Regions from separate parts of the Streptomyces sp. NPDC002602 genome, predicted to be linked through region 1. Evidence: predicted binding sites of a transcription regulator. Region 1 holds the regulator's gene; the other holds the start of a gene.
What was found. The regulator HspR, encoded in region 1, represses chaperone genes until heat shock. The targets are predictions, from matches to a motif close to TTGAGNNNNNNNNNCTCAA.
Positions count from the first base shown of each region.

Region 2: lon (endopeptidase La) is a predicted target of HspR. The motif match lies at 1,747-1,765, and genes of this name have one in related genera.

Region 1 is NZ_JBIAQX010000011.1:13,853-29,391, forward strand. It holds gene ACFYW3_RS25510 (hypothetical protein) at 1-85, shown strand, start outside; gene ACFYW3_RS25515 (Yip1 family protein) at 198-1,109, opposite strand; gene ACFYW3_RS25520 (hypothetical protein) at 1,386-2,138, shown strand; partial or broken gene ACFYW3_RS25525 (heterodisulfide reductase-related iron-sulfur binding cluster) at 2,767-4,989, opposite strand; gene ACFYW3_RS25530 (sugar transferase) at 5,100-5,744, opposite strand; gene dnaK (molecular chaperone DnaK) at 5,980-7,818, shown strand; gene grpE (nucleotide exchange factor GrpE) at 7,818-8,501, shown strand; gene dnaJ (molecular chaperone DnaJ) at 8,541-9,731, shown strand; gene ACFYW3_RS25550 (heat shock protein transcriptional repressor HspR) at 9,733-10,194, shown strand; gene ACFYW3_RS25555 (helix-turn-helix transcriptional regulator) at 10,277-11,338, opposite strand; gene ACFYW3_RS25560 (hypothetical protein) at 11,576-11,926, shown strand; gene ACFYW3_RS25565 ((2Fe-2S)-binding protein) at 11,926-12,240, shown strand; gene ACFYW3_RS25570 (pyridoxamine 5'-phosphate oxidase family protein) at 12,493-12,912, opposite strand; gene clpB (ATP-dependent chaperone ClpB) at 13,026-15,539, shown strand, end outside.
Region 2 is NZ_JBIAQX010000003.1:116,915-132,453, forward strand. It holds gene lon (endopeptidase La) at 1-1,724, opposite strand, end outside; gene ACFYW3_RS09825 (hypothetical protein) at 2,267-2,536, shown strand; gene ACFYW3_RS09830 (hypothetical protein) at 2,576-2,737, opposite strand; gene ACFYW3_RS09835 (DUF4097 domain-containing protein) at 2,859-3,647, opposite strand; gene ACFYW3_RS09840 (sulfurtransferase) at 3,712-4,554, opposite strand; gene ACFYW3_RS09845 (hypothetical protein) at 4,781-6,205, opposite strand; gene ACFYW3_RS09850 (hypothetical protein) at 6,247-6,879, shown strand; gene ACFYW3_RS09855 (spermidine synthase) at 7,104-7,793, shown strand; gene ACFYW3_RS09860 (response regulator transcription factor) at 7,854-8,594, shown strand; gene ACFYW3_RS09865 (ATP-binding protein) at 8,591-9,670, shown strand; gene ACFYW3_RS09870 (multifunctional oxoglutarate decarboxylase/oxoglutarate dehydrogenase thiamine pyrophosphate-binding subunit/dihydrolipoyllysine-residue succinyltransferase subunit) at 9,929-13,852, shown strand; gene fxsT (FxSxx-COOH system tetratricopeptide repeat protein) at 13,934-15,539, opposite strand, start outside.

The sequences.
Region 1 (15,539 bases):
CGACCGCGCCGTCCTCACCCGGCGCGGCGCCGTGAGGGCCGGGTTCGCGCGGGCCTTGGGCTTTTACGGGGAGAGCGCCCACTGACGGCGGGCGCCGTCCGCTGGGGCGCCGTCCTCGGGGGCGCCGTCCGCGTACGAAGGGGCCCGGCGCGCGGTGTGCGCGCCGGGCCCCTTCCGCTCGTACCGGGGGACGGCTGTCAGATCGTGCCCAGCTTGATGATGGACAGCAGGGCGACCAGTTGGATCGCGGAGGCGCCCAGCGCCTTCGGCCACGGCAGGTCGTGCGACTTGCTGACCAGCGAGGTGAACAGCGCGCCGGCGGCCAGCCACGTGATCCAGCCCAGGACCTGGACGACGATGTTGTCGCCGCCGAGGAAGATCGCGAACAGCAGGCGCGGGGCGTCGGTGACGGACATGACCAGCATCGACAGGCCGACCGTGGGCTGCCACGCGCCGTCGCCGCCCAGTTGGCGGGCCAGCGTGTGCGTGACGGCGCCCAGGATCATGCCGCAGAGCACGAACGCCACGGCGGCGCTGAGGACGACCGGGACGGCGTTGGCCAGGGTGGCCTTGATGACGTCCTCGCGGGTGTCGTCGAGGCCGAAGACCGCGAGGAGACCGTAGATGAAGGTCACGATCAGCGCCGGACCCCATACGGGGTAGTCGCGCATCTGGAGGAACGTCGGCCCCGGCCGCATCACGATGCCGCGCAGGAGCTCCTTCCAGGGCAGCCGCGGACCCGCCGGGGCCGCCGCGCCCGCGTGGTACGTCGCGCCCTGGTTGTACGGGTCCTCGCCGATGGAGAAGGCCTGGGTGAAGCCCGGGTTGTTCGCGTACGAGGACTCGTGCGGCGGTTGCTGCTGCCCGTGGTGCGGCTGCTGCTGTTGTCCGTACGGGTCGAAGTACTCGGGCTCGCCGTGATCCCCGTTGGCGCCCTGCTGCGGCCACTGCTGCTGCGGTGGCGGCCCGCCGGCAGGCGGGTAGGGCTGTCGGCCGTACGGTGCCTGCTGCGGTTGCTGCTGACCGTACGGCTGCTGCCGCGGGGGTTGCGGGGGTTGTTGCGGGGTGCGGTTGTTGTCCCGGCCGCGTCCGATCCTGAATCCAGCCACGTGATCGAAAGTACCTGCTCCGGCGGGTGTTGGTGGTCGGGCGGCCGGAACAGCGGGCCTTTGCGGCTGACCTGTGACATCCCCTAGGGGAACCCCGGGGGGTTCTCCCCACCCCTGGGGTCGGTGGGGTTTACGTGGCTGAGGGGCAGTCTGCGGAGGTTCGTTACGTTCTCTACTGAATGCGGAGATATGGGACCCGTAGCTTCGTGAGGGTCGCCGCCACGCACCACGCACCACGCCTCACGAACGCAGAACGAGCACGGAAAGAGTCCCCCCATGCGCAGCCCCCGCCGTACCCCCCTCCGTACCGCCGCCGTCCTCGCCGGGACGACCGCCGTCCTGGTGCTCCCGGTGGGGGCCGCCTTCGCGGACTCCCCGGCGGTACCGGAACCGCGGGTGCTGCCCGGTGTGGAGCGGCCGGCCGCGGACCGGCCGATCACCCCGCCCACCGCGCCGTCCTCGAAGCCGGCCCGCGGGTACGTCACCACCGCCAGGCTGGCGGACGGCTCGGTGGCCAAGATCTACGAGATCGGCGTCGGCCAGGTCGAGGCGGACGTCTTCGCCGGCTCCACCAGGCTGGGCACGCTGGCCGGCAGGGACGGACGGCCCGCGTACGGGCAGTACAACGGCCTGCACATCACCCTCTACCCCAACGGCACCGTGAGCTCGTGGATCGAGGACGCGCCGAAGCCGCAGCCGAAGCCGCAGCCGAAGCCGCAGCCGAAGCCCGAGGTCGTGCAGGAGAGCGCCGCGCGGATCGTCATGCCGGACGGGAACGTCGCGGAGGCGGTGTACGGCGCGCACGGCGACCGCGTGGACCTGTCCACGGCGAACGGGCACCGGCTGGGCACGATCGACCTGAAGGACCCGAACGCGCTGAACGACGGCTGGATGTACAAGCTCGTTCGGGACGGCCGGCACGTCCTGAAGTTCGTGGTCATCGACGTCAGGAGCGGTGGCAACAGCTGGGTGTACGACTTCGACAGCGGCAGGCTGATCGAGCGGTACACGGTCGCGACCGGCAAGTAGAGCGCCGCCGGCGCCGCCAGGAAACGACGGAACGGCCGGTCCCCCGAGTGGGGGCCGGCCGTTCCTGTGGGTGTACCTACGCCTACTTGGCAGCCTCGGGCTTCGCCTCTTCCGCCGCGGGCTCGGCGTCGCCCTTCTCGGCGGGCTCCGCTTCGGCCTTCGCGTCGGCGTCCGTCTCGCCCTTCGGCGCGGCTTCGACCTCGGCCTCGGACGCCGCCGGCGCCTCGGGCTTCGTCTCGACCTCGGGCTCGACCTTGGGCTCGGGCGCGGCCTTGGTGTCGGCCTCAGGCGCGGACGCCTCCGGCTTCGCCTCGGCCTCAGGCGCGGACGCCTCCGGCTTCGGCTCAGCCTCGACGGCCGCTTCCGCCGTCTCCGTTTCCCCGGCGGCCTTGGCCTCCGCCTCGTCGGCCTTCGCCTTGGCCTCGGCTTCCGCCTCGGCCTTCGCCTTGGCCTCGGCTTCCGCCTCGGCCTTCGCCTTGGTCTCCGCCTCGGCCTTTGCGGCGGCCTCGGCCTTCGCCTTGGACTCCGCCTCGGCCTTCGCGGCGGCCTTCGCCTTCGCCTCCGCCTCGGCGGCGGCCTTCGCGGCGGCTTCCGCCTCCTCCGCGGCCAGCGCCTCCGCCGCGAGTTCCTCCGCCGTCGGGCCCGGTGCCTTCACCGATTCCAGCAGCAACTGCGCCACGTCGACGACCTGGACGGATTCCTTCGCCTGGCCGTCGTTCTTCTTGCCGTTCACCGAGTCGGTCAGCATCACCAGGCAGAACGGGCACGCCGTCGACACGATGTCCGGGTTCAGGGACAGGGCCTCGTCGACACGCTCGTTGTTGATGCGCTTGCCGATGCGCTCCTCCATCCACATCCGCGCGCCACCGGCGCCACAGCAGAAGCCCCGCTCCTTGTGGCGGTGCATCTCCTGCTGCCGCAGCCCCGGAACGGCCGACATGATCTCGCGCGGCGGCGTGTAGACCTTGTTGTGCCGGCCCAGGTAGCAGGGGTCGTGGTAGGTGATCAGGCCGTCCACCGGCGTGACCGGCGTCAGCCGGCCCTCGTCGAGCAGGTGCTGGAGCAGCTGCGTGTGGTGGATGACCTCGTACTCGCCGCCCAACTGCGGGTACTCGTTCGCGATGGTGTTGAAGCAGTGCGGGCAGGTGGAGACGATCCGCTTCGCCGACTTCGGCTTCTTCGTGGACTCGTCCTCGTCGTCCTCGCCGAAGGCCATGTTGAGCATGGCCACGTTCTCCTGGGCGAGCTGCTGGAACAGCGGCTCGTTGCCCAGGCGGCGCGGGGAGTCACCGGTGCACTTCTCGTCGCCGCCCATGATCGCGAACTTGACGCCCGCCATGTTCAGCAGCTCGGCGAAGGCCTTGGTGGTCTTCTTCGCCCGGTCCTCCAGGGCGCCGGCGCAGCCGACCCAGTAGAGGTAGTCGTACTCGGAGAGGTCCTCCGCGTCCTTGCCGATGATCGGGACCTCGAAGTCCACCTCCTTGGTCCACTCGACGCGCTGCTTCTTCGCGAGGCCCCAGGGGTTGCCCTTCTTCTCCAGGTTCTTGAGCATCGTGCCCGCCTCCGACGGGAACGCGCTCTCGATCATCACCTGGTAGCGCCGCATGTCGACGATGTGGTCGATGTGCTCGATGTCGACCGGGCACTGCTCGACGCACGCGCCGCACGTGGTGCAGGACCACAGCACGTCCGGGTCGATGACGCCGTTCTCCTCGGCGGTGCCGATCAGGGGGCGCTCGGCCTCCGCGATGGCGGCCGCCGGAACGTCCTTGAGCTGCTCCGCCGTCGCCTTCTCGTTGCCCTCCATGTCCTTGCCGCCACCGGCGAGCAGGTACGGGGCCTTGGCGTGCGCGTGGTCGCGCAGCGACATGATCAGGAGCTTCGGGGACAGCGGCTTGCCGGTGTTCCAGGCGGGGCACTGCGACTGGCAGCGACCGCACTCGGTGCACGTGGAGAAGTCGAGGATGCCCTTCCAGGAGAACTGCTCGACCTGGGAGACGCCGAAGACGTCGTCCTCGCCCGGGTCCTCGAAGTCGATCTCCTTGCCGCCGCTCGTCATCGGCTTGAGCTCGCCGAGCGCGACCGCGCCGTCGGCGTTCCGCTTGAACCAGATGTTCGGGAAGCCGAGGAAGCGGTGCCAGGCCACGCCCATGTTGGTGTTGAGCGAGACGACGATCATCCAGATCAGCGAGGTGCCGATCTTGATCATCGCGGTGAAGTAGATGAGCGTCTGGAGCGTGTCGACCGAGAGGCCCTTGAAGGCCAGCACCAGCGGGTACGACAGGAAGTACGCCGGCTCGTAGTGGTCGACGTGGTGGATCGCACCCTCGAGGCCGCGCAGCGTCAGGATCGCGAGGCCGATGGTCAGGATGATGTACTCGACGAAGTACGCCTGCCAGGCCTTCGAGCCCGTGAAGCGCGACTTGCGACCCGCCCGCGAGGGAAGGTTGACCAGGCGGATGCCCATCAGAACGAGGATGCCGAGGATCGTCATCACGCCGATGAACTCGATGTACAGCTCGAACGGCAGGAAGCCGCCGATGATGGGCAGCGTCCAGTCGGCCTGGAAGAGCTGGCCGTAGGCCTGCGCCAGGGTCGGAGGCAGCGTCAGGAAGCCGATGGCGACGAACCAGTGGGCGAATCCGACGATGCCCCAGCGGTTCATCCGGCTGTGGCCGAGGAACTCCCTGACCAGGGTGATCGTTCGTGCTTTCGGGTCGTCCGTGCGGCTGCCCGCCGGCACGGGTTGGCCGAGTTTCACGAACCGGTAGATCTGGGCCACGGCTCGGGCGAGCAGCGCGACGCCGACCACGGTCAGGACCAGCGACACGATGATCGCGGCGAGTTGCATGGGAGGGCTCCTCGGGCGGGACTTACTAAGCGGTAACTTATTGAGTCAAGGCTTGAGGTTACCCAGTTCCCGCGCCGCAATGTAGGTGAGCGAGCGGTGATCTGTGTCGCTCAGGCATGCCTCTGTAGGCAGGCAGCCCGAGGTGTCTGCGCGAGGATCGCGAGATCCATCCCCAGCCAATGGCTCTCCACATAGTGCCGGTCCAGCAGGGCCTTCTCCTCCCAGGGGAGGTCGGAGCGCGCGCTGACTTGCCACAATCCGGTCATTCCGGGGCGTACGAAGAGCCGCTCGGGCCGGTCGGTGCCCGCCTCGGGGCGCGGCCCGACCAGTGACATCTCGCCCCGCAGCACGTTCAGCAGTTGCGGCAGTGCGTCCAGGCCGCATCGCTCCACCGCCACGCCCGGCCGACCGGTGTCCCGCGTCCGCAGCCGCCAGGTCCGAAACTCCCGACCGCCCCGCCCGAGCGCGGGTTCCCGTACGAGGACCCCGCGCCGGCCCGCGTACAGCAGCCCCGCGGCGGCGAGCAGCGGCAGGGCGAACACCCCGAGCAGGATCAGCGCGCCGACGAGGTCGAGCACCCGCTTGGCGGACAGGTCGGGGCGGGTGAGGGCGGTCGGGCGGGGCCTCGGCGGGGCCGTCGGGTTCGGCGGGGCGGTCGGGTTCGGCGGGTCCGGTGGGGCGGTCGGGTTCGGCTTCGGCAGGGTGGGCAGGCGGAACGTCCGGGGTGGGCGCGGCGGGGGTGGTTGCGAGCGCATGGGGGCACGGTGCCCCACGCGTTCGGCGGCCCCCGGATGCCGCGCGGGGTGGCGGCCGGAGGGTCGCCCGCTCGGCTGTGTGGCGGACGGGGCGGGCCCCGGCGGCGTGTCGCGGCCCTGATGAGCGTAAGGGCGGGATAAAAGTTGAGCGCCCTCGACTCAGCTCTGTTGACGTCGGCGCGGACGATGGTGCATGGTTGAGCCTGTTCCACTCAAGTCAGCTGGAGGAATCGAAATGGCACGTGCGGTCGGCATCGACCTGGGCACCACTAACTCCGTCGTCAGCGTTCTGGAAGGCGGCGAGCCCACCGTCATCACCAACGCCGAGGGCGCCAGGACCACGCCGTCCGTCGTCGCCTTCGCCAAGAACGGTGAGGTCCTCGTCGGAGAGGTGGCCAAGCGCCAGGCGGTCACGAACGTGGACCGGACCATCCGTTCCGTCAAGCGCCACATGGGCACTGACTGGAAGATCAACCTGGATGGCAAGGACTTCAACCCGCAGCAGATGAGCGCCTTCATCCTGCAGAAGCTGAAGCGCGACGCCGAGGCGTACCTGGGCGAGAAGGTCACGGACGCGGTCATCACCGTCCCGGCCTACTTCAACGACTCCGAGCGTCAGGCGACGAAGGAAGCCGGCGAGATCGCGGGTCTGAACGTCCTGCGCATCGTCAACGAGCCGACGGCCGCCGCCCTGGCCTACGGTCTCGACAAGGACGACCAGACCATTCTCGTCTTCGACCTCGGTGGCGGCACCTTCGACGTGTCGCTCCTCGAGATCGGCGACGGTGTCGTCGAGGTCAAGGCCACCAACGGTGACAACCACCTCGGTGGCGACGACTGGGACCAGCGCGTCGTCGACTACCTGGTGAAGCAGTTCCAGAACGGCCACGGCGTCGACCTGTCCAAGGACAAGATGGCGCTCCAGCGTCTGCGCGAGGCCGCCGAGAAGGCGAAGATCGAGCTGTCCTCCTCCACGGAGACCACGATCAACCTGCCGTACATCACGGCGTCCGCCGAGGGCCCGCTGCACCTGGACGAGAAGCTCACGCGCTCGCAGTTCCAGCAGCTGACCGCGGACCTGCTGGACCGCTGCAAGACCCCGTTCCACAACGTCATCAAGGACGCGGGCATCAACCTGTCCGAGATCGACCACGTGGTCCTGGTCGGCGGCTCCACCCGCATGCCGGCCGTCGCCGAGCTCGTCAAGGAGCTCACCGGCGGTCAGGACGCCAACAAGGGCGTCAACCCGGACGAGGTCGTCGCCATCGGCGCGACCCTCCAGGCGGGCGTGCTCAAGGGTGAGGTCAAGGACGTCCTGCTCCTCGACGTGACCCCGCTGTCCCTCGGTATCGAAACCAAGGGCGGCATCATGACCAAGCTCATCGAGCGCAACACCACGATCCCGACCAAGCGGTCCGAGATCTTCACGACGGCCGAGGACAACCAGCCGTCCGTGCAGATCCAGGTCTACCAGGGCGAGCGCGAGATCGCGGCGTACAACAAGAAGCTCGGCATGTTCGAGCTGACCGGCCTGCCGCCGGCCCCGCGTGGCGTCCCGCAGATCGAGGTCTCCTTCGACATCGACGCGAACGGCATCATGCACGTCACGGCCAAGGACCTTGGCACGGGCAAGGAGCAGAAGATGACCGTCACCGGCGGCTCCTCGCTCGGCAAGGACGAGGTCGACCGCATGCGCCAGGAGGCGGAGCAGTACGCGGACGAGGACCTGCGTCGCAAGGAGGCGGCCGAGTCCCGCAACCAGGGCGAGCAGCTCGTCTACCAGACGGAGAAGTTCGTCAAGGACAACGAGGACAAGGTCCCGGCCGACGTCAAGGCCGAGGTCGAGGCCTCCGTCACCGAGCTGAAGGAAAAGCTCAAGGGCGAGGACGCCGCGGAGATCCGCACCGCGACCGAGAAGCTCGCCGCGGTCAGCCAGAAGCTCGGCCAGGCCATCTACGCCGACGCGCAGGCCGGTGGCGCGCCGACCGGTGACGCCGACCAGGCCAAGGCCGACGACGACGTCGTCGACGCCGAGATCGTGGACGACGAGAAGCCGAAGGGTGGCGCTGCCTGATGTCGGAGGAGACCCCGGGTTTCGACGAGAAGCCTGAAGTCCCCACCGGCGCCGACGCGGACGACGCCGCCGCCGAGCCGAAGGCCGCCGACTCCTCCCCGGAGGAGAAGGCGGCCCCGGCCGGGGACTCGGACACTCAGGCCGTCGGCCAGGAAACGGCCCTCCTGGCGCAGCTGGACCAGGCCCGTACCGCGCTCGGTGAGCGCACCGCGGACCTCCAGCGGCTCCAGGCCGAGTACCAGAACTACCGCCGCCGGGTGGAGCGGGACCGGATCGCCGTCAAGGAGATCGCGGTCGCGTCCCTCCTGACGGAACTCCTCCCGACCCTGGACGACATCGGCCGGGCACGGGAGCATGGCGAACTGGTCGGCGGCTTCAAGTCGGTGGCCGAATCGCTGGAGACCGCCGCCGCCAAGATGGGGCTGCAGCAGTTCGGCAAGGAGGGCGAGCCCTTCGACCCGACGATCCACGAGGCCCTGATGCACTCGTACGCGCCGGATGTCACCGAGGACACCTGCGTGGCGATCCTGCAGCCGGGTTACCGGATCGGCGAGCGCACGATCCGCCCCGCGCGGGTCGCGGTGGCCGAGCCCCAGCCCGGGGCGGCCCCGGCCGCCAAGTCCGAGTCCGCGGACGGCGACACGCCGTCTGACAAGGACGCGGATGCCCCCGACAAGGGCTGACGTCCACCATGTAGCCGCACGAGAGGAGGGCCACCGGGGATGAGCACGAAGGACTTCGTCGAGAAGGACTACTACAAGGTCCTCGGTGTCCCGAAGGACGCCACCGAGGCCGAGATCAAGAAGGCGTACCGGAAGCTCGCCCGCGAGTTCCACCCGGACGCCAACAAGGGCGACGCCTCGGCCGAGGAGCGCTTCAAGGAGATCTCCGAGGCGAACGACATCCTCGGTGACGCCAAGAAGCGCAAGGAGTACGACGAGGCCCGCGCCCTGTTCGGCAACGGGGGCTTCCGCCCCGGTCCGGGCGGGGGCGGCGGCTCGTTCAACTTCGACCTCGGCGACCTCTTCGGAGGCCAGCCGCAGGGCGGTGGCGGCGCGGCGGGCGGCTTCGGCGGCGGCCTGGGCGACGTCTTCGGCGGCCTGTTCAACCGCGGTGGCGCCGGCCCGGGTACGGGACCCCGTACCCAGCCGCGACGCGGCCAGGACATCGAGTCCGAGGTCACGCTGTCGTTCACGGAGGCCGTGGACGGCGCGACCGTCCCGCTCCGGATGTCCTCGCAGTCGCCCTGCAAGGCCTGCTCCGGTACCGGCGACAAGAACGGCACCCCTCGGGTGTGCCCGACCTGCGTCGGCACCGGTCAGGTCTCGCGGGGCAGCGGTGGCGGTTTCTCCCTGACCGACCCCTGCGCCGACTGCAAGGGGCGCGGTCTGATCGCCGAGACCCCCTGTGACATCTGCAAGGGCAGCGGACGGGCCCGCAGTTCCCGGACCATGCAGGTCCGGATCCCGGCGGGCGTCTCCGACGGCCAGCGGATCCGACTGCGCGGCAAGGGGGCCCCGGGCGAGCGCGGCGGCCCGGGCGGCGACCTGTACGTCGTCGTCCACGTCGACGGGCACCCGGTGTTCGGCCGGCGGGACGACAACCTCACGGTGACCGTCCCGGTGACGTTCGCCGAGGCCGCCCTGGGCGCCGACATCAAGGTCCCGACCCTGGGCGGCCCCCCGGTGACCCTGAAGCTTCCCCCCGGTACCCCGAACGGGCGTACGATGCGGGCCCGCGGCAAGGGCGCGGTCCGCAAGGACGGCACCCGCGGCGACCTGCTCGTGACGGTGGAGGTCGAGGTGCCCTCGGAGCTGTCCGACAAGGCCCGTGAAGCCCTGGAGATGTTCCGCGACGCGACGGAGTCGCAGGACCCGCGCGCCGCGCTGTTCGAGTCCGCGAAGGGAGCATGACATGGACGGCCGCCGCAGACAGTCCCGGTTGGGCGGGGCTTATCAGCTCACTGATGAGACCCCGGTCTACGTGATTTCGGTGGCCGCTCAGCTCTCGGGACTGCATCCGCAGACCCTGCGTCAGTACGACCGTCTCGGTCTGGTCTCCCCGGACCGGACGGCCGGCCGCGGACGTCGATATTCGGCCAGGGACATCGAGCTGCTCCGCACGGTGCAGGCGCTGTCCCAGGACGAGGGCATCAACCTGGCCGGCATCAAGCGGATCATCGAACTGGAGAACCAGGTCGCCGCCCTCCAACAGCGCGTGGCCGAACTGTCCACGGCCGTGGACGGCGCGGCCGCCGCGCTCCAGGCCCGCGAGGCCCAGGTGCACGCCTCGTACCGGCGCGACCTGGTCCCGTACCAGCCGCCGCAGCCGGGCAGCGCCCTGGTCGTCTGGCGCCCCAAGCGCCCGATGGACTGACGCCGCCCGACACCGGCACGCGACACCGCCGTTCAGCGCGCGAAGGCCCCGCCCGGATCTCCGGGCGGGGCCTTCCGCGTCGCTACAGGTGGTTGGCGTGGCCGCCGTGGTCGGCCTCGTCCTCCGGGAGGTGCGGGGCCGAGCTGTGCAGGATGCCGGACTGGGCGATCAGGAAGCCGAGCTGCGCCCGGCTGCCGCTGCCCAGGGCCGTGGCCAGCCGGGCGATGTGCGCACGGCAGGTTCGTACGTTCATTCCCAGCCGGCGGGCTATGGCCTCGTCCACGTGCCCCTCGACCAGGAGTTGCGCGATGGATCGCTGCACGCCGGTGATGCCGTCGTGCATGTGGGTGTAGGTGACTTCCTCGCTCAGGGGCACGGCACGCCGCCAGAGCTGCTCGAACACCTTGATGAGGTAGTCGACGAGCCCCGGGTGCCGCAGCTCCAGCGCCACCTTCCGGTCGTCGCTGACCGGGATGAAGGCCACCGTGCGGTCGAAGACGATGAGTCGCTCGATGAGCTCCTCCAGCGTGCGGATCTCCACCTTCCCCGCGGAGATCCGGTCCACGTACGCCAGCGTGCCCTGGCTGTGCCGCGCGGTGTGCTGGTACAGCGTCCTGATGCTGATGCCCCGGTCGATCAGCGGGGCGTCCCGTTCCAGGGCCTGTGTGAGGGCCAGGGAGGGCCGCGCACCGCCCGGCTGGATGGTCAGCATCTCCGTGTGGCATTCGGCCGTCGCCAGGTCCAACGCGGCGTTGATCCGCTCGAAACCCTCCAGGACGGTGATGGCGTGGGTGTTCGCCGGGTTCTGCGCACTGATGGTCAGAAACGGCTCGAAAGCATCGGTGAGATCTACAGCCGTACGTCGTCTGTCCTGGATCTCGCGTTCAATCGGATGCAGCCGTTGCGCCAGTGCGACGGACGGGGGAACCGGGCGGAGCTGGTTCGCGTCATCCGGGTCAGGCTGCACCAGGGAGAATTCAAGCAGGCAGGGGGCCTGCTGAACCTCGCTCCGGGCGATCCGGCCGGCGCTGAGCGCAGCCGTGTACAGCCGCGTTCCCTCGGGGCACAGGGACGTGACGGAGTGGGGATGAGTCGGGTTTGTCGCACTTTTGGGCAAATCTCCACCCCCCAGGGTCCTGAACATGCAAGAACATGATGCATCGTCCCTGTGGCATTGACGTGCCTGAATGAGCCATCGTCTGTGTGGCGGGGGAGAGGATTCCATCAAGTGAGGACGAAGCCGACCATGTATAAGAGAATGCTTCGCTCGGCGCTTGCCGTTGGTTTCTCCGCTGTTGCGGTCTTTGGGGTAGTCGGTGCCGTCGAAAGCGACGCGGGGGGCACCGCTCTGACCGGCAACAGTGGTTGGACCGGCGCGCCGGTGGGCAAGGCGGACAGCGGCTGGACCGTGCTGCCGGCCGGTGACTCCGGCTGGACCAACGGTCCGACCGGCAAGGCGGACAGCGGCTGGACCGTGCTGCCGGCCGGTGACTCCGGCTGGACCAACGGCCCGACCCGCAAGGCGGACTCTGGCTGGACCGTGCTGCCGGCCGTCGACTCGGGCTGGACCAACGGTCCGTCCGGCAAGGCGGACAGCGGGTGGACCCGGATCCAGGTCGGTGACTCCGGCTGGACCAGTGCCCCCTCGGGCTCGTCTGACAGCGGCTGGACCAGCGCGCCCTCCGGCGCGTCGGACTCGGGCCGGACCGCTCTGCCTGCGATGGCCGTCTGATGACCCCCGACGACCGAGACTTCCGACGCGAGATGGCTTCGGCGTACCGGTCCGGGTGGCAGTTCATCGACCTCGCCACCGCGATCCCCCACGCCGGCGATTCGTTGATGGTCACCCTGTTCGGCCAGCCGATCGTCGTCGCGCGCGAGGAGGACGAAGACGTCCGCGCCTACCGCTGTCTGCGCCGCCCCCGGGGCGCACCGCAGCCCGTCCGCTGCGAAGTGCGGTACGGCATGGTTTTCGTCAATCTCGACCAGCGGGACCACCAACTCTTCGAACCCGACATCACCGCCGCCACCCCCCGAAGTGCCTGAAGCGATTCCCCCGTCGTTGCAGATCGCTCAGGCACTACCCCCACACAACGGCGCCATCGTGGACCTGACCACGATGGCGCCGTTGTGCTGTCCGCGTCCAGTGGTTGAACCGGACAAACAAATCGGTCAGTTTCGCGTCCGTCCCCACGTCAGCCGCCGCGCACGCGACGTCAGCCGCCGCGTCCGACCTCACGCCAGCCGCCGCGCACGCGCCGGTGCCCGGCCGCGCCCGCGCCCGTGTCGGCCCGGGCGTCAGCCGCGCCCCATCGCGCGGTCCAGGGTGATCTCCATGACCACCCGGTCCGGGTTCGGCGAGGGCGTCCGCCCGTAGCGCTCCGCGTAGCGCGCCACCGCCTCCGCCACCGAGGCCTCGTCCGTGCGGATCACCGCGCGGCCCTCCAGGGTGGCCCAGCGCCGGCCCTCCATCTGGCAGACCGCGACCCGCGCCGTCGCGTCCGGGGCCGCCAGGACGTTGCGGATCTTCTTGCTGTGCCGGTTGCTGATCACCCGGGCCAGCCCCGCCTCGGGGTCGTACGTCACGCCGACCGGTACCACGTGCGGGCTGCCGTCGGGCCGCGGGGTGGTCAGGGTGCAGACGTGCCGCTCCCGCCAGAAGGCGAGGTACTCCGGCGTCGGGTTGAGTACGTCTTGGGGTGTCTTCGAACCAGGCATGGCCCGAAGAGTACGAGATGCCGCGCCACACACGGCCTTGAGTGGAATAGACTCAACTTTATGCACGCTATACGTGTCATGCCCCTGTATCGCGACGGAGAGGAGTAGCCGCAGTGGAAGCCGAGCTGACCAACAAGAGCCGGGACGCGCTGAACGCCGCCACCCACAGGGCCGTCAAGGACGGCCACCCGGATCTGACCCCCGCGCACCTGCTGCTGGCCCTGCTCGCCGGCGAGGACAACGAGAACGTCACCGACCTGCTCGCCGCGGCCGACGCCGACCAGGTCGAGGTCCGCGCCGGCGCGGAACGCCTGCTGGCCGCCCTGCCCAGGGTCACGGGTTCCACCGTCGCACCCCCGCAGCCCACCCGCGAGCTGCTCGCCGTACTCGCCGACGCCGACGAGACGGCCGGGAAGCTCGGAGACGACTACCTTTCCACCGAACACCTGCTCATCGCCCTCGCCGCCAAGGGCGGCGCGGCCGGCGAGCTCCTTTCCACCCAGGGCGCGACGGCCAGGAAGCTGTTGGCCGCATTCGAGGAAGCACGAGGAGGACGCCGGGTGACCAGCCCCGACCCCGAGGGCCAGTACAAGGCCCTGGAGAAGTTCGGCACCGATTTCACGGCGGCGGCCCGCGAGGGCAAGCTCGACCCGGTCATCGGCCGCGACCAGGAGATCCGGCGGGTCGTCCAGGTCCTGTCGCGCCGCACCAAGAACAACCCGGTCCTCATCGGCGAGCCCGGCGTCGGCAAGACCGCCGTCGTCGAGGGCCTCGCCCAGCGCATCGTCAAGGGCGACGTCCCCGAATCGCTGAAGAACAAGCGGCTGGTCTCCCTCGACCTCGGCGCGATGGTCGCGGGCGCCAAGTACCGCGGCGAGTTCGAGGAGCGGCTGAAGACGGTCCTCGCGGAGATCAAGTCCAGCGACGGCCAGATCATCACCTTCATCGACGAGCTCCACACCGTCGTCGGCGCGGGCGCCGGCGGGGACTCCGCCATGGACGCGGGCAACATGCTCAAGCCCATGCTGGCCCGCGGCGAGCTGCGCATGGTCGGCGCGACCACCCTCGACGAGTACCGCGAGCGGATCGAGAAGGACCCGGCGCTGGAGCGCCGCTTCCAGCAGGTGCTGGTGGCGGAGCCGACCGTCGAGGACACCATCGCGATCCTGCGCGGGCTCAAGGGCCGCTACGAGGCCCACCACAAGGTGGTCATCAACGACAGCGCCCTGGTCGCGGCGGCCACCCTCTCCGACCGGTACATCACCTCCCGCTTCCTGCCCGACAAGGCCATCGACCTCGTCGACGAGGCCGCGTCCCGGCTCCGCATGGAGATCGACTCCTCCCCGCTGGAGATCGACGAGCTCCAGCGCTCCGTGGACCGGCTGCGCATGGAGGAACTGGCACTGAAGAACGAGTCCGACCCGGCCTCCCTCGAACGGCTGGAGAAGATCCGCAAGGACCTCGCCGACAAGGAGGAGGACCTGCGGGGCCTCACCGCCCGCTGGGAGAAGGAGAAGCAGTCCCTCAACCGCGTCGGCGAACTCAAGGAACGCCTCGACGACCTGCGCGGGCAGGCCGAGCGCGCCCAGCGCGACGGCGACTTCGACACCGCCTCCCAGTTGCTCTACGGGGAGATCCCGACGCTGGAGCGCGAGCTGGCGGAGGCCACCGAGGCCGAGGAAGAGGCCACCAAGGCGGGGACCTCCAAGGACAGCATGGTCAAGGACGAGGTCGGCCCCGACGACATCGCGGACGTGGTGGGCGCCTGGACCGGCATCCCCGCCGGCCGGCTCCTGGAGGGCGAGACCCAGAAGCTCCTGCGCATGGAGGAGGAACTGGGCCGCCGCCTGATCGGCCAGTCCGAGGCCGTACGGGCCGTCTCCGACGCGGTGCGCCGCACCCGCGCCGGCATCGCCGACCCCGACCGCCCGACCGGCTCGTTCCTCTTCCTGGGCCCGACGGGCGTCGGCAAGACGGAGCTGGCCAAGGCGCTCGCGGACTTCCTCTTCGACGACGAGCGGGCCATGGTCCGCATCGACATGTCGGAGTACGGCGAGAAGCACAGCGTGGCCCGTCTGGTCGGCGCCCCACCCGGCTACGTCGGGTACGAGGAGGGCGGCCAGCTCACCGAGGCCGTCCGGCGCCGCCCGTACAGCGTCGTCCTGCTCGACGAGGTGGAGAAGGCGCACCCCGAGGTCTTCGACGTCCTGCTCCAGGTCCTCGACGACGGCCGCCTCACGGACGGCCAGGGCCGCACCGTGGACTTCCGCAACGCGATCCTGGTCCTGACGTCCAACCTGGGCAGCCAGTTCCTGGTCGACCCGGCGACCTCCGAGGAGGACAAGAAGGCGCGGGTCCTGGACGTGGTCCGGGCCTCCTTCAAGCCGGAGTTCCTCAACCGTCTCGACGACCTGGTGGTCTTCTCGGCCCTGAGCAGGGACGAGCTGGCCCACATCGCGCAGCTCCAGATCGACCGCCTCGCCAAGCGGCTCGCCGCCCGCCGCCTCACCCTGGACGTCACCCCCGAGGCGCTGGCCTGGCTGGCGGACAAGGGCAACGACCCGGCGTACGGCGCCCGACCCCTGCGCCGGCTGATCCAGACGGCCATCGGGGACCGCCTCGCGAAG
Region 2 (15,539 bases), on a different contig from region 1:
GGCAGCTCCCGTTCCCCCAGCTCGTGCTGCGAGGCCACCTTGCGCAGCAGCCGCGCGAGGGAGCGCTCCAGGGTCCGTACGCCCGCCTCGCGGGTGTACTCCCCGGCGAGCCTGCGCAGGGCGTCCTCTTCAAGGACCACCTCGTCGGCGCCGAGGCCGGCGCGCTCCAGCTGGCGGGGCAGCAGGTGGTCGCGGGCGATGACGACCTTCTCGTCCTCGGTGTAGCCGTCGAGGCGGACCAGCTCCATGCGGTCGGCGAGGGCTTCCGGGATCGCCTCCAGGACGTTGGCGGTGGCCAGGAAGACCACGTCGCTGAGGTCCAGTTCGACCTCCAGGTAGTGGTCCCGGAAGGTGTGGTTCTGGGCGGGGTCGAGGACCTCCAGGAGGGCGGCGGCCGGGTCGCCCCGGAAGTCGGACCCGACCTTGTCGATCTCGTCCAGGAGGACGACCGGGTTCATCGAGCCGGCCTCCTTGATCGCCCGTACGATCCGGCCGGGCAGGGCGCCGACGTAGGTCCGCCGGTGGCCGCGGATCTCGGCCTCGTCGCGTACGCCGCCGAGCGCGACGCGCACGAACTCGCGGCCCATCGCGTGGGCGACGCTCTCGCCGAGGCTGGTCTTTCCGACCCCGGGCGGGCCCACGAGGGCCAGCACGGCCCCGCCGCGCCGCCCGCCGATGACACCCATGCCGCGCTCGGAGCGCCGCTTGCGGACCGCCAGGTACTCGGTGATGCGGTCCTTCACGTCGCTCAGTCCGGCGTGCTCGGCGTCGAGGACCGCCCGGGCGCCGCGGATGTCGTACTCGTCCTCGGTGCGTTCGTTCCACGGCAGTTCCAGCACGGTGTCGAGCCAGGTGCGGATCCAGGAGCCCTCGGGCGACTGGTCGCTGGAGCGCTCCAGCTTCTCGACTTCCTTGAGGGCGGCCTCCCGTACCTTCTCCGGCAGGTCGGCGGCCTCGACGCGGGCCCGGTAGTCGTCGGACTCCTCGCCGTCCTTCTCGCCGTTCAGTTCGCGCAGTTCCTTGCGCACGGCCTCCAACTGCCGCCGCAGCAGGAACTCGCGCTGCTGCTTGTCGACGCCGTCCTGGACGTCCTTGGCGATGGACTCGGCGACGTCCTGCTCGGCCAGGTGGTCGCTCAGCGCCTTGACGGCGAGCCGGAGCCGGGCGACGGGGTCGGCCGTCTCCAGCAGTTCCACCTTCTGGGCCAGGGTCAGGAAAGGCGAGTAGCCGGAGTTGTCGGCGAGCGCCGACACCCCCTCGATCTGCTGCACCCGGTCCACGACCTGCCAGGCGCCGCGCTTCTTGAGCCAGCTGGTGGCGAGGGCCTTGTACTCCTTGACGAGCTCGGTGACGGCGCCGGGCAGCGGCTCGGGCACCGACTCCTCGACGGTCTCGCCCTCGACCCAGAGCGCCGCCCCGGGCCCGGTGGTCCCGGCGCCGATGCGGACGCGTCCGCGCCCTCGGATGAGCGCGCCCGGGTCCCCGTCGGAGAGCCGTCCCACCTGCTCGACGGTCCCGAGCACACCGGTGCCCGCGTACTGTCCGTCGATCCGCGGCACGAGCAGCACCCGGGGCTTCCCGCTGCCCGCGGCGGCCTGGGCGGCCTCCACGGCAGCCCGCACGTCGGCGTCGGACAGGTCCAGCGGGACGACCATCCCGGGCAGTACGACCTCGTCGTCGAGCGGCAGTACGGGCAGGGTGAGCGATACGGACGTCGAAGCCATGATCTTCCCTCCGGCAGTGAAGTTGAGCTATCCCGACTCAATGCCGATGAGCCCCCCGATGTTCCCCCACCGCCGTTCGCCCGGGGCGAACACCCCGACGAGTCCCGTAGGGGCGGGGGCGATCTCCTTCGGCCCATCGGCCGGCCGGTTCGGGGCGCCGTCCGTTCGGCGAGAAGTCCCGAGGTGGTGGCGAAGCAGCCCGTAAGGGTGAAGGGCGTCGAGCCACACGCCGACGCTCGATGGGCGATCCACGCCTCCAGCGCCCGTCGGTCGGCCACTGTTCCGGCCTTTCGAGCCGACCCCCACTCGGAGCGCGGCCGCACTCGCGGGACGGCCCTTCGCCCGCCGACACGGACACGGACACGACTTCGCCCGATGAATGAACAGCCGGACCACCTGTCGACGCGATTCCGACCCGAAGATCATTTACGGGCCATCCCCCAGAGCGCTCTTCACTCGATCACGGCAACCCCTCTACACCGCACCACACTTGACGGCCGGCCACTGCTACCTTGACGTGGCGGTGCGGTGGAGGGGGCATCATGAACAGGCCATGGGAAGCAGACCCGGAAACGAACTTCAAGAGGCGTCTGGGGAAATCGGCCCTGGAGTTGGGTGCCACGAATAGCGGTCCGGAATGCCCGGACATCTGGGAATTGGAGAACGGCGACATCGCCGTGATCGGCCGCGACCTCACCACTCCCCTTGGCGCCCGCCTGCCGGACGGAGTCTCCATCAGCCGGGACGAGCGTCTGGTGGTCATCCCACGCAGCATGCTCATCGCAGCGAAGACGGACATCCCCAATGTTTGAGTGCTTTGGAGTCCACGGTCGGCCCGGAGCCGGACCCGGTCACCGGACCTGCGCTGCTGAAGGCGCGGCGTGGCCGGCCCCACCCACCCGATCACCCTGGCCGCCGAACTCAACCATGGCTTTGCGTTGATCGTCAGCGATCAACAGAGCCAGACCCTCCCCCTCGTCCGTGGCGCGGTTGCGGCCTTCGAGCGCATTCACGGACCGGAGCATCCCGAGACGCTCGCCGCCCGTTCCTTGCCGAGCCGAGCCCTCGGTGAGCCGGGTCCACTCGAAGTCGCTTTGACACAGGCCGAGTTGGTGGCCGCTCCCGCCCAACCCGTCAGGCCGCCGAGACGCTGACGTCGCCCGAGGTGGTCTTCACCGCGAGGCGGGCGCCGGCCGACGGGTCGGTGGGCAGGGCGACCCGGCGGTCGCCCGAGGTGGTGGAGACGTCGACCCGGTAGGGCGCCGACGGCACCGTCAGGGTGACGTTGCCCGAGCCGCTCTCGGCGGCGACCGAGTTCGGGGACGTCGCGAAGGCCAGGCGGGCGTCACCGGACGAGGAGCGGACGTCGGCCGCCGGGCCGGCCAGCGCCGAACCGGTGATGTCGCCGGAGGAGGTGCGGGCCTTCAGCACGCCCGCGATGCGCTCCACCCTCACGTCGCCCGAGGAGGTCTCGACGTCGGCCGCGGCCACCCCGCTCACCGTGACGCGTCCGCTGCTGCTTTCGAGCCTGACCGTCGCGGAGGCCGGCACCTCCAGCCGGTAGTCGACGTAGCAACTGCCGGTGCAGCCGCTGTCGAAGGTGAGCAGGCCCCCGGAGACGCGCTGCTGCGGCCGGGGCGCCGTGTCGCCCCGGTAGTGGACGGTGCGGTGGACGGCGACGCCCGGGCCGTTCCCCGGCGTCACCTCGATGGAACCGTGCCGGGCGCCCCTGATCTCGACCGCGGTGACGGCTTCGGCGACGGTGGCGTCGGCGCTCACGGTCTTCATGGCGTGCGCGGTCAACGAGCAGCCGGTGAGGAGGAGTCCGCCGACGACGGCGCAGGCCGCGACGGCGGTGCGGGCGGGGCGGGAGGCCCGGGCGAGTGCACCGGGGCGGGCGGCGGGCGCGGTGTGGGAAGGCATGCCGCCAGTCTGTCGAGGCGCCGTCCGCTGGGCGATGGGGCCGGTACCCGGGCCTCGGGTGGGGTTAACCCCCGGTCGTCACCGGCCGGTTGGACGGCAGGCCCCACTCGCTCCAGGAGCCGTCGTACACCGCGAGGTCCCGGTACCCGGCGAGTTCGGCGCCCAGCGCGAGCACACAGGCGGTCACCCCCGACCCGCAGCTGAGGTACAGGCGTTCCCGTCCGCCCGCCGACTCCGCGAAGAGCCGGCGGAGTTCCGCGGCGGGACGCATCAGTCCGTCCGGGCCCTTGAGGTCGCCGAAGGGCAGGTTGAGGGCGCCCGGCATGTGTCCGCCGCGCAGGCCGGGGCGGGGCTCCGGGGCGGTACCGCCGAAGCGTTCGCGGGTGCGGGCGTCCAGCACGGCCGCGGCCGGGTCGGCCAGGGCGTCGGTCACGGCGGCGGCGTCCACCAGCAGTCCGGCGCGGGGGCGGGCGGTGAAGGTGCCGCGGGGGCCCTCGTATCCGGGCCGGGCGTGTTCCACGGGCAGTCCGGCGGCCTCCCACGCGGGCAGTCCGCCGTCCAGGACGGCGGCCCGGTCGAAGCCCATGGCGCGCAGCATCCACCATGCCCGGGCGCTCGAATGGAGGCCCGCGCCGTCGTACACGACCACCGTGGCCCGGTCGTCGAGGCCGAGGTCCCGCATCGCGCGCTCGAAGTCGGCGGGCGCGGGCATCGTGTGCGGGAGCCCCGTCGTGTGGTCGGACAGGGCGCCGTCGAGGTCGAAGGGTCGGGCGCCCGGGATCCGTCGGTCGGCGTCGCGGTGGGGGGCGACGGAGGCGTCGAGGACGACCAGGTCGGGCCCGCCGAGGCGGGCGGCGGTCCAGGCGGTCCCGACGAGGGGGCCCGGGGGGTTCTCGGACACGGTCATGCGGCGCCTCCGGCAGCGTGGTCACGGGCCTCGGCGGTCCGGCCCGCGCCCATCCAACCACCCTCCCAGGCCTGCCCATCGGGCCATCGCCCCTCCCGGCCCCGCGCCGTCGCCCCTCCCGGTCCCGCACCATCGCCCCTCCCGGCCCCGCGCCGTCGCCGACCCGGCCCCGCGCCATCGCCCCTCCCGGCCCCGCGCCGGCACCGGCCCGACCCCCGCACCGGCCTCAGTCCCGGTCGCAGCCGCCGGCCGGGCCCCGCGCCGCGTAGACCACGATCCGCGCGCCCCGCACCCGTGTCACCGAGCACGGCACGTACTCGGCGGCCAACGCCTCCCGCTTCGCGACCTCCGCCGGGTACGGGTCCAGGGGTTGCCCCTCCGGGTCCAGCAGGGCCACCACCCGGGGAGCCCCCGCCAACCGCGCCCGGATCTCGTCCGGACCGGCCTCCGTGCCCCACAGGCTCCGCGAGGCGGTCGGGGAGCGGTCCAGGGCGAGGTCGCGCAGGGGGGCGTACACGGCGGGCGAGGACAGCAGCCACTCGCGGCGCCGGGACGGCATGAACAGCACGGCGTCCCCGGGGAGGGCCCGTTCCCGGACGGCGGACGCCACCGCGAGCACGTCGTCCTTGCGGCTCTCCGGGGTCCGCAGCCACACCGACCACCAGCCGAACGGCACGAGCAGCGCGGCCACCAGCGCCCAGGGCCGCAGCCCGCGCGCGGCCGCGAGCCGGGCTCCGGCGAGCAGGGCGAGCCCGGCCAACGCGTAGAGGACGTACCGGTCGACGTACCAGGGGTGCGCGAGGGAGACGACCAGCAGCAGTCCGGGCGGCAGCAGGGCGAGCGGCACGGCGACCCGGACGAGTTCCCGGGGCACCGCCGTCCCCCGGGCGAGCAGCGCCACCGCGAGCACGAGCACCCCGTACACCGCCCAGTCCTGCCCACTCGGCCGCCCGAGCCAGCCCAACTGCCGCTCGGCCTGCACCGCGCTGACCCGGACCAGCGGCAACAGGGCGACCACGACGACGACGGCGCTCCACCGCCACCCGCGCGAGCGCCAAGCGACGAAGCCGTGCGCGAGCAGGGCCAGTACGGCGAACTCGTGCAGCCAGCAGCCGAGCAGCAGCACCACCGTGTACGCCGCCCAGCGCCCGCACAGCATCAGGTGGGTGGCCCACACCACGGCGCAGGCGACGAACGCGTACGAGCGCCCCTCCTGCGCGTACATCTGCACGGGCGGCAGAACGGCGTAGGCGGTACCGGCCCACAGCGCGGCCCGCTCACCCGCCAACCGGTGGGCCACCGCGGCCACCCCGGCGGCGGCCAGGGCGGTGGCGGCCACGGACGGCAGGCGCAGCGCCCACAGGCCGCCGTCCCACAGGGCGAACACGCCGTGCATGAGCAGGTAGTGGAGCCCGTGCACGGCGTCGACCTGCCCGAGCAGCGCCCACAGGTCGCCCAGGGGGCGGTGCGCCACCTGGACGGTGACGGACTCGTCGCGCCACATGCTGCCGCCGGCCGGACCGCGTTCCGGGGACCAGAGCCCCAGGGCGAGGGCCACGAGCGGCGGGACCGGGCGCCACAGGGCCGTGCGGCTGAAGTCGCGGCTGATGTCGGCCTCCGGGTGCTTCCGCGTGACGGGTGCGGACTCCATACTCGGGGTCCGGGTCGGCCGAGTTCCCGCGGGGGTGTGGCGTGCGCGCAGGGCGAGCGGGACGAGCGGGACGGGCGACGACGGTACCGGGCGCGGTGCTCGGCGCGGTACTGGCCGCCTTGCTGCTCGGCGGCTGCGGCGGTGCCGACGAACCGCCGACCGCCCCGCACACGGAGACCGCGACGGCCGGCGCTTCATCGCCCGCCACCCCGTCCACCCCGTCCGCCCCGCCCGCCCCGCCCGCCGGCACCCCGAGCGCACCCGTCCCCGGGGGTTCGACGCCCCCGGGTCCCGGTCCCACCGGCACGGCCCCGGCCCCCTCGCCCCGCGTCACCTCCCCCGCGGCGACCCTGGTCCGGGTCACCCGCAGCGGCGGTTTCGCCGGCCGCACCGGCACCCTGGTGATCGGGGACGACGGCTCCTGGACCCTGCTGGACGGGCGGGCGAAGGAGGTCGGCCGCGGCAAGCTGACCGGCCCTCAACTCGGCACGCTGCGCGCCGCGCTCCGGGAGGCGGACTTCGCCCGGCTGCCCCGGACGTCGAAGAGCGGGACCGTGTTCGACGGGTTCACCTACGCCTTCGCGTACGGGGGTTTCGAGGTGGCCACCGGCGACGGCTCGGTACCCATCGCCCTGACGCGGGTGTTGGACGCGCTGCCCCCGTTCGAGGACTGAGAGCCCGGACGGAGAGCCCGGACGGAAGCCCGAACGGAGAGCCCGCACTGAGAGCCCGAACGGAAGCCCGGACGGGGACGCGCGCCGGATCGCGGACCGGATCGCGGACCGATCGCCGACCGATCGCGGACCGGGAAGGCGGCCCGTACCCGGAACGAGTGGCACGGGGGCTTCGTTGTGTCCGGCGACGAGGAGTGGCCGAGCGGCCACGGGAAGGAAGACCGATGACCGCCCCCGTACCGGAAGCCGTCACCGTCGACCGCCGCGAAGGACCGTACGGGGAGGTGGTGTTGCGCCGGCGCGGGGAGACGCACGAGATCATCGCCAACGGCTGTTTCCTCATGGACACTTCGGACGGCCGCTCCGAACGCCTGCTGATCGACGCGGCGTTCGGGGCCCTGGAGCCTGCCCCGCCGGCCCCGTCCGTGCTCGTCGGCGGTCTCGGCGTCGGCTTCTCCCTCGCCCACGCGGCCTCCCAACCGCGCTGGGGTCGGATCGTCGTCGCCGAACGCGAGGAGGCGATCATCGACTGGCATCGCGGCGGGCCGTTGGCCCCGCTCTCGGCCGCCGCCCTCGCCGACCCCCGGGTCCGCGTGCTGCACACCGATCTCGTCGCGTACCTCCACGACACGAGCGACCGGTACGACGCCCTCTGCCTGGACATCGACAACGGCCCGGACTGGACCGTGACCGACGACAACCGAGGCCTGTACTCCCCCACGGGCCTCGCCGCCTGCCGGGCCCGCCTCACCGCCGGCGGGGTGCTCGCCGTCTGGTCCGCGCGACCGTCCGCGGCCTTCGAGCAGGCCCTGCGGAATGCCGGATTCGAGTCGGTAAGGACCGAAGAAGTGCGAGTCGCCCGAGGTGTCCCGGACGTCGTCCACCTCGCCCGGGGCCCGGTCGGCCCCACATAGCCGCAGGCCTGCGGCTCCTCTACGCTGCACCCCATCACGCGGGTTCTTCAGGGGCGGGACATGGAACAGACACACACCACCCACAACGGCGCCGCGGCCACCCCAGGCGCCCAGCGGCGCGTGCTCGTGGTCGAGGACGATCGCACCATCGCCGACGCCATCGCGGCCCGGCTGCGCGCCGAGGGCTTCCAGGTCCAGGCCGCCCACGACGGCCCTGCCGCCGTCTCGGCGGCCGAGAGCTGGCTGCCCGAGCTGCTGGTGCTCGACGTCATGCTGCCCGGCTTCGACGGGCTGGAGGTCTGCCGTCGAGTGCAGGCACAGCGCCCGGTGCCGGTGCTGATGCTCACCGCCCGGGACGACGAGACCGACATGCTCGTCGGCCTCGGGGTCGGGGCCGACGACTACATGACCAAACCGTTCTCGATGCGCGAGCTGGCCGCACGGGTCCACGTACTGCTGAGACGGGTGGAGCGGGCCACACTGGCCGCGACGGCCCCGCGCGGGGCCACCCTGCGCCTGGGCGATCTGGAGATCGACCACGCGCAGCGCCGGGTCCGGGTCCACACCGAGGACGTGCACCTGACGCCGACCGAGTTCGACCTGCTGGTGTGCCTGGCCGGCACGCCGCGGGCGGTGCTCTCGCGGGAACAGTTGCTGGCGGAGGTCTGGGACTGGGCCGACGCGTCCGGGACCCGTACCGTCGACAGCCACATCAAGGCGCTGCGCCGGAAGATCGGCGCGGAACGGATCCGCACGGTCCACGGCGTCGGGTACGCCCTGGAGACCCCGGCCCAGCCGTGAGCCAGCGGCAGCCGGGCGGCGGGCTGCGGCCCTTCTCGCCGTTCTCGATCAAGACGAAGCTGGGCACGCTCGTCGTGGTGTCGGTCTTCATCACCACGGGCCTGCTGCTGGTGGCCCTGCGCACGGACACCGAGCTGCGGTTCATCACGGTGTTCTCGGTGATCGCCTCGATGCTGATCACCCAGTTCGTGGCGCACGGTCTGACGGCGCCGCTGGACGATATGACCACGGTGGCCAGGGCGATCTCCCACGGGGACTACACCCGCCGGGTGCGCGAGGCCGGGCGCCGCGACGAGCTCGGCGACCTGGCCGCGACGATCAACCTGATGGCGGACGACCTGGAGGCGGTGGACCGGCACCGCAAGGAGCTGGTCGCCAACGTCTCCCACGAGCTGCGCACACCGATCGCGGCCCTGCGGGCGGTGCTGGAGAACGTGGTCGACGGGGTCTCGGCCGCCGACCCGGAGACCATGCGGACGGCCCTGAAGCAGACCGAGCGGCTGGGCCGGCTGGTGGAGACCCTGCTGGACCTGTCCCGGGTGGACAACGGCGTGGTCCCGCTGCGGGCGCGCCGGTTCGAGGTGTGGCCGTACCTGTCGGGGGTGCTCAAGGAGTCCGGGCTGGCGGCCGCCGGGCGACCGGGCCTGACCTCCGGCTCGGGCGGGCACACCCGCAACGACGTCCACCTCCACCTGGACGTGTTCCCGTTCGAACTGACGGCTTACGCCGATGCGGAACGGCTCCACCAGGTGGTGGCGAACCTGATCGACAACGCGGTCAAGCACAGCCCCCCGCACGGCCGGGTCACGGTCCGGGCCCGGGCCGGCGACGCGCCCGGGAGCCTGCAACTGGAGGTGCGGGACGAGGGTCCCGGGATCCCCGAATCCGAGTGGCACCGGGTCTTCGAGCGGTTCAATCGGGGCAATTCCGGGGGTGGCGACGGGGGTACCGGACTGGGCCTGGCGATCGCCCGCTGGGCCGTCGGCCTGCACGGGGGCCAGATCGGAGTGGCCGAATCGTCACGCGGCTGCCGCATCCTCGTCACGCTTCCGGGCAGCTCCCAGGCATCGCGTTGACGTAGGGTTCGAGTGGGAAGGACATGATCTCGGCCACACGCGCCGGGGTCCGTCAGGGGTGCGAAGCCAAGGGGGCCGCAACCACGGTGTCCCCTACCCGAACCGCGCTTGTTTCCCGCCATTCCAAGCGGTGAAACCCGCCTTTCGATGTGACCTGCGCGACGTAAGTCCCGCCCGGCCTGCATCGGACGCCCGGGGAGGCGTAGCCTTTATTCCCGCTGTCCATACCTTGTGAAGCGGAAGAGGGCGGTTGCCGCCGTGTCGCCACAGTCCCCCAGTAACTCGAGCACCACGACCGAAGCAGCAGAGGGCGGGAAGACCCCTGCCTCAGGCTTCGGTGCCAATGAGTGGCTCGTCGACGAGATCTATCAGCAGTACCTCCAGGACCCGAACTCGGTCGACCGGGCCTGGTGGGACTTCTTCGCCGACTACAAGCCCGGGGGCGCAGCAGCCCCCGCCAAGGCCGACGGTCCCGAGAAGTCCACGACGACGAAGGATGGCGCCTCCGCACAGGCCGCCAGCCCCGCCGCCCAGGCCCCGCAGGCCCCCGTCGCGGCCGCCACGGGGGCGGCGAGCGCCGGTGCGAGCACCGGTGCCGCGGGAGCGGCTGACGCCGCGCCCTCGCCCTCGGCCGCGACCACGCCTGTGCCAGCTCCTGCCCCTGCTCCTGCCACCCCCTCTGGTGCCCCTGCTGTGACTGTCACCTCCCAGGCCCAGGCCGCCGCACCGGCCGCGCCCTCCGCTCAGGCTCCGGCTGCCGCCGCGCCCGCTCCCGCAGCTTCCAAGGCCGCGCCCGCCACCGAGGCCCCCGCGGGCCCCGAACTGGTGACGCTCCGCGGCCCCGCCGCGGCCGTGGCCAAGAACATGAACGCCTCCCTCGACGTCCCGACGGCCACGTCCGTCCGCGCCGTCCCGGTGAAGCTGCTGTTCGACAACCGCATCGTCATCAACAACCACCTCAAGCGCGCCCGGGGCGGGAAGATCTCCTTCACGCACCTCATCGGCTACGCGATGGTGCAGGCGATCAAGGCCATGCCGGCCATGAACCACTCCTTCGCGGAGAAGGACGGCAAGCCGACCCTGGTCAAGCCGGAGCACATCAACTTCGGTCTGGCGATCGACCTGGTGAAGCCGAACGGCGACCGTCAGCTCGTCGTCGCCGGCATCAAGAAGGCCGAGACCCTCAACTTCTTCGAGTTCTGGCAGGCCTACGAGGACATCGTCCGTCGCGCCCGCGTCGGCAAGCTGACGATGGACGACTTCACGGGCGTCACGGTCTCGCTGACCAACCCCGGCGGTCTGGGCACCGTGCACTCCGTGCCCCGTCTGATGCCCGGACAGTCGGTCATCATGGGCGTCGGCTCCATGGACTACCCCGCCGAGTTCCAGGGCACCTCGCAGGACACCCTGAACAAGCTGGGCATCTCCAAGGTCATGACCCTGACCTCGACCTACGACCACCGGGTCATCCAGGGCGCGGCCTCCGGCGAGTTCCTGCGCATCGTCGCGAACCTGCTGCTGGGCGAGAGCGGCTTCTACGACGACGTCTTCGAGGCGCTGCGCATCCCGTACGAGCCGGTCCGCTGGCTCCGGGACATCGACGCCTCGCACGACGACGACGTCACGAAGGCCGCCCGCGTCTTCGAGCTGATCCACTCCTACCGGGTCCGCGGCCATGTCATGGCCGACACCGACCCGCTGGAGTACAAGCAGCGCAAGCACCCCGACCTCGACATCACCGAGCACGGCCTCACCCTGTGGGACCTGGAGCGCGAGTTCGCGGTCGGCGGTTTCTCCGGCAAGTCGATGATGAAGCTCCGCGACATCCTCGGCGTGCTGCGCGACTCGTACTGCCGCACCACCGGTGTCGAGTTCATGCACATCCAGGACCCGAAGCAGCGCCGCTGGATCCAGGACCGCATCGAGCGCCCGCACTCCAAGCCGGAGCGCGAGGAGCAGCTGCGGATCCTGCGCCGGCTGAACGCGGCGGAGGCCTTCGAGACCTTCCTGCAGACGAAGTACGTCGGCCAGAAGCGGTTCTCCCTGGAGGGCGGCGAGTCCGTCATCCCGCTGCTCGACGCCGTCATCGACTCGGCCGCCGAGGCCCGCCTCGAAGAGGTCGTCATCGGCATGGCCCACCGCGGCCGGCTGAACGTCCTGGCCAACATCGTCGGCAAGTCGTACGCGCAGATCTTCCGCGAGTTCGAGGGCAACCTCGACCCGAAGTCGATGCACGGCTCCGGCGACGTCAAGTACCACCTGGGCGCCGAGGGCACCTTCACGGGCCTGGACGGCGAGCAGATCAAGGTCTCGCTCGTCGCGAACCCCTCCCACCTGGAGGCCGTGGACCCGGTCCTGGAGGGTGTCGCCCGCGCCAAGCAGGACGTCATCAACAAGGGCGGCACGGACTTCACGGTCCTGCCGCTGGCCCTGCACGGCGACGCGGCCTTCGCGGGCCAGGGTGTGGTCGCCGAGACGCTGAACATGTCGCAGCTGCGCGGCTACCGCACCGGCGGCACCGTGCACGTGGTCATCAACAACCAGGTCGGCTTCACCGCCGCCCCGGAGTCCTCGCGTTCCTCGATGTACGCGACCGACGTGGCCCGCATGATCGAGGCGCCGATCTTCCACGTGAACGGCGACGACCCGGAGGCCGTGGTCCGCATCGCGCGGCTCGCCTTCGAGTTCCGTCAGGCGTTCAACAAGGACGTGGTCATCGACCTCATCTGCTACCGCCGTCGCGGCCACAACGAGTCCGACAACCCGGCGTTCACCCAGCCGCTGATGTACGACCTGATCGACAAGAAGCGCTCGGTGCGCAAGCTGTACACCGAGTCCCTCATCGGTCGCGGCGACATCACCCTGGAAGAGGCCGAGCAGGCGCTCCAGGACTTCCAGGGCCAGCTGGAGAAGGTCTTCGCGGAGGTCCGCGAGGCCGCCACGCAGCCCGCGGCCGCCCCGCAGGTCCCGGCGCCCACGGCCCACTTCCCGGTCCCGGTGAACACCGCGGTCTCGCAGGAGGTCGTGAAGCGGATCGCCGAGGCCCAGGTCAACATCCCCGACAACGTCACCGTGCACCCGCGTCTGCTTCCGCAGCTGCAGCGCCGCGCGTCGATGATCGACGAGGGCACGATCGACTGGGGCATGGGCGAGACCCTGGCCTTCGGTTCGCTGCTGATGGAGGGCACCCCGGTCCGGCTGTCCGGTCAGGACTCCCGCCGCGGCACCTTCGGTCAGCGTCACGCGGTCCTCATCGACCGGGAGACCGGCGAGGACTACACCCCGCTGCTGTACCTGTCGGACGACCAGGCCCGCTACAACGTCTACGACTCGCTGCTCTCCGAGTACGCGGCCATGGGCTTCGAGTACGGCTACTCGCTGGCCCGTCCGGACGCGCTGGTCCTCTGGGAGGCCCAGTTCGGTGACTTCGTCAACGGCGCGCAGACCGTCGTGGACGAGTTCATCTCCTCGGCCGAGCAGAAGTGGGGCCAGACGTCCGGCGTCACGCTGCTGCTGCCGCACGGCTACGAGGGCCAGGGCCCGGACCACTCGTCGGCGCGTCCCGAGCGCTTCCTCCAGATGTGCGCGCAGGACAACATGACGGTCGCCATGCCGACCCTGCCGTCGAACTACTTCCACCTGCTGCGCTGGCAGGTCCACAACCCGCACCACAAGCCGCTCATCGTCTTCACCCCGAAGTCGATGCTGCGTCTGAAGGCGGCGGCGTCGAAGGCGGAGGAGTTCACGAACGGTTCGTTCCGTCCGGTCATCGGCGACTCCACCGTGGACCCGAACGCGGTCCGCAAGGTCGTCTTCTGCGCCGGCAAGGTCTACTACGACCTGGAGGCCGAGCGGGAGAAGCGCGGCATCACGGACACCGCGATCCTGCGCATCGAGCGTCTGTACCCGCTTCCGGGTGCGGAGCTCCAGGCGGAGATCGCCAAGTTCCCGAACGCGGCGAAGTACATCTGGGCGCAGGAAGAGCCGGCGAACCAGGGTGCGTGGCCGTTCATCGCGCTGAACCTGATCGACCACCTCGACCTGGCGGTCGGCGCGGACATCCCGGCGGGCGAGCGGCTGCGGCGCGTGTCGCGTCCGCACGGTTCGTCCCCGGCCGTGGGTTCCGCCAAGCGTCACCAGGCGGAGCAGCAGCTCCTGCTGAACGAGGTCTTCGAGGCCTGATCGGCGCATCTGCTCGAACCGTGAAGGCCCGGACCCCCGAGGGGGTCCGGGCCTTCCGGCGTCCTTGGCCGCGGCAAGGGGTTACGGCTGCGGCTCGAAGTCCCAGTAGGGGCGGGTCTGTTGGCGTGCGGAGACGGTGTGGACGTGCTGCGGGCCGAGGGTGCGCATCAGCGCCCGCAGCCCGGCGTCCTCGTGCTTCGAGGCCTCCACGTCCTCCCGGACGGCCCGCAGGTCGGCGGCGAGGGCGATCTCGGCGCTCAGCGTCATGGGGTGGTCGGGCCCCAGTACCTGCCCGGCGGCCCGCAGGGTCTCCCGGCTGAGGTCCACGGCGTTCTCCAGCCGCCCGGTGATGTTGCGGTGTCCTGTGGCGTTCAGGGCGCAGCCCAGGGTCCAGGGGTGCCGGTCGCCGAGCGCGCCCCGCATGCCGACCAGGGCCTGTTCGGCGAGGTTGAGGGCCTCTTCCCGTTCGCCCTGGGCGCGCAGGACAAGGCCGAGGTTGCCGACGGTGCCGATGCTGTACGGGTGGGCCAGGCCCAGTTGTGACTGGTAGCCGCGCACGACCTCCTCGGAGATCCGGCGGGCCTCGCCGACGTCCCCGTACTCGCGCAGGTAGGTGGCGTAGTCGGAGGCGACCATCAGGGTCCAGGGGAACTCGGCGCCGAACACCCGCGTCGAGCGTTCCAGGACCCCGCGCAGGCGGGCGCCGGCGCCGGGGATGTCGCCGGCGCGGCGCAGGCACATGCCGAGGTTGTGTTCGGCGCGCAGGGTCTGCGGGTGGTTGGGGCCGAGTACCTGGGCGTTGAGTTTGAGCCCTTGTTCCTGGCGGGCCTGTGCCTCGCGGTAGCGGCCCATGAGCCGCAGGCCCATGGCGCAGCCGATGCCCGAGGAGAGGGTGGCGATGTGCCGTACCCGCAGGACCCGTTCGCGGCGGCGCAGGGTGTCGAGGTCGGTGTCGTACGCCTCCTGGTAGCGGCCGAGGAGGCGCAGGGCGACGGCGACGTTGTTCTGGGCGTTGAGGGTGGTGGAGTCGTCCTCGCCGAGCAGTTCGCGGTAGGTGGTGAAGGCGTGTTCCAGCAGCAGGCGGGCCTGTTCGAACTTGGCGGTGCCGAGCAGCACCCCCGCGTACGTGCTGGTCGCGCGCAGGGTCTCCAGGTCGCGGTCGCCGCGTTCCTCGACGAGCCGGTCCGCGACCGATTTGGCGAGGATCTCGGCCCGGCGGAAGTGGCCGAGCATGCGCAGGGCGCCGCCGTGGTGGTAGCTGAGTTCGCGGACCTGGTCGTGGTCCTCGCCGAGCATGGACCGCCAGGCGCCGTCGGTCTCCTCGGCGAGCCGCAGGCAGGTGCGGTACTCCCCGGCGAGGATCAGGTAGCGCAGGCAGTGCAGCAGGAAGTTCTGGATGCGGGGATTCGTGCTGGTCAGGACACCGGCGGTCTCCAGGTGTGGGATGAGTTCGGCGTACCGGGGCCAGAGCCGGGAGTCGGTGGGCCGGCCCGGGTCGGCGGCGGCGAGGACCTGGCGGACGGCGCGGGAGAGCTGCTCGGCCTCCTCCTCGCCGAGGTCGTCGCGGACGATGTTGTGGACCATGCGGTGCAGTTGGACGGTCTCCAGGCCGCCGCCGCCCTCCTCGACGGACAGGTCGGAGTACTCCAGGCGGACGACGGAGAACTGCACGAGCTTGTTGAGGGCG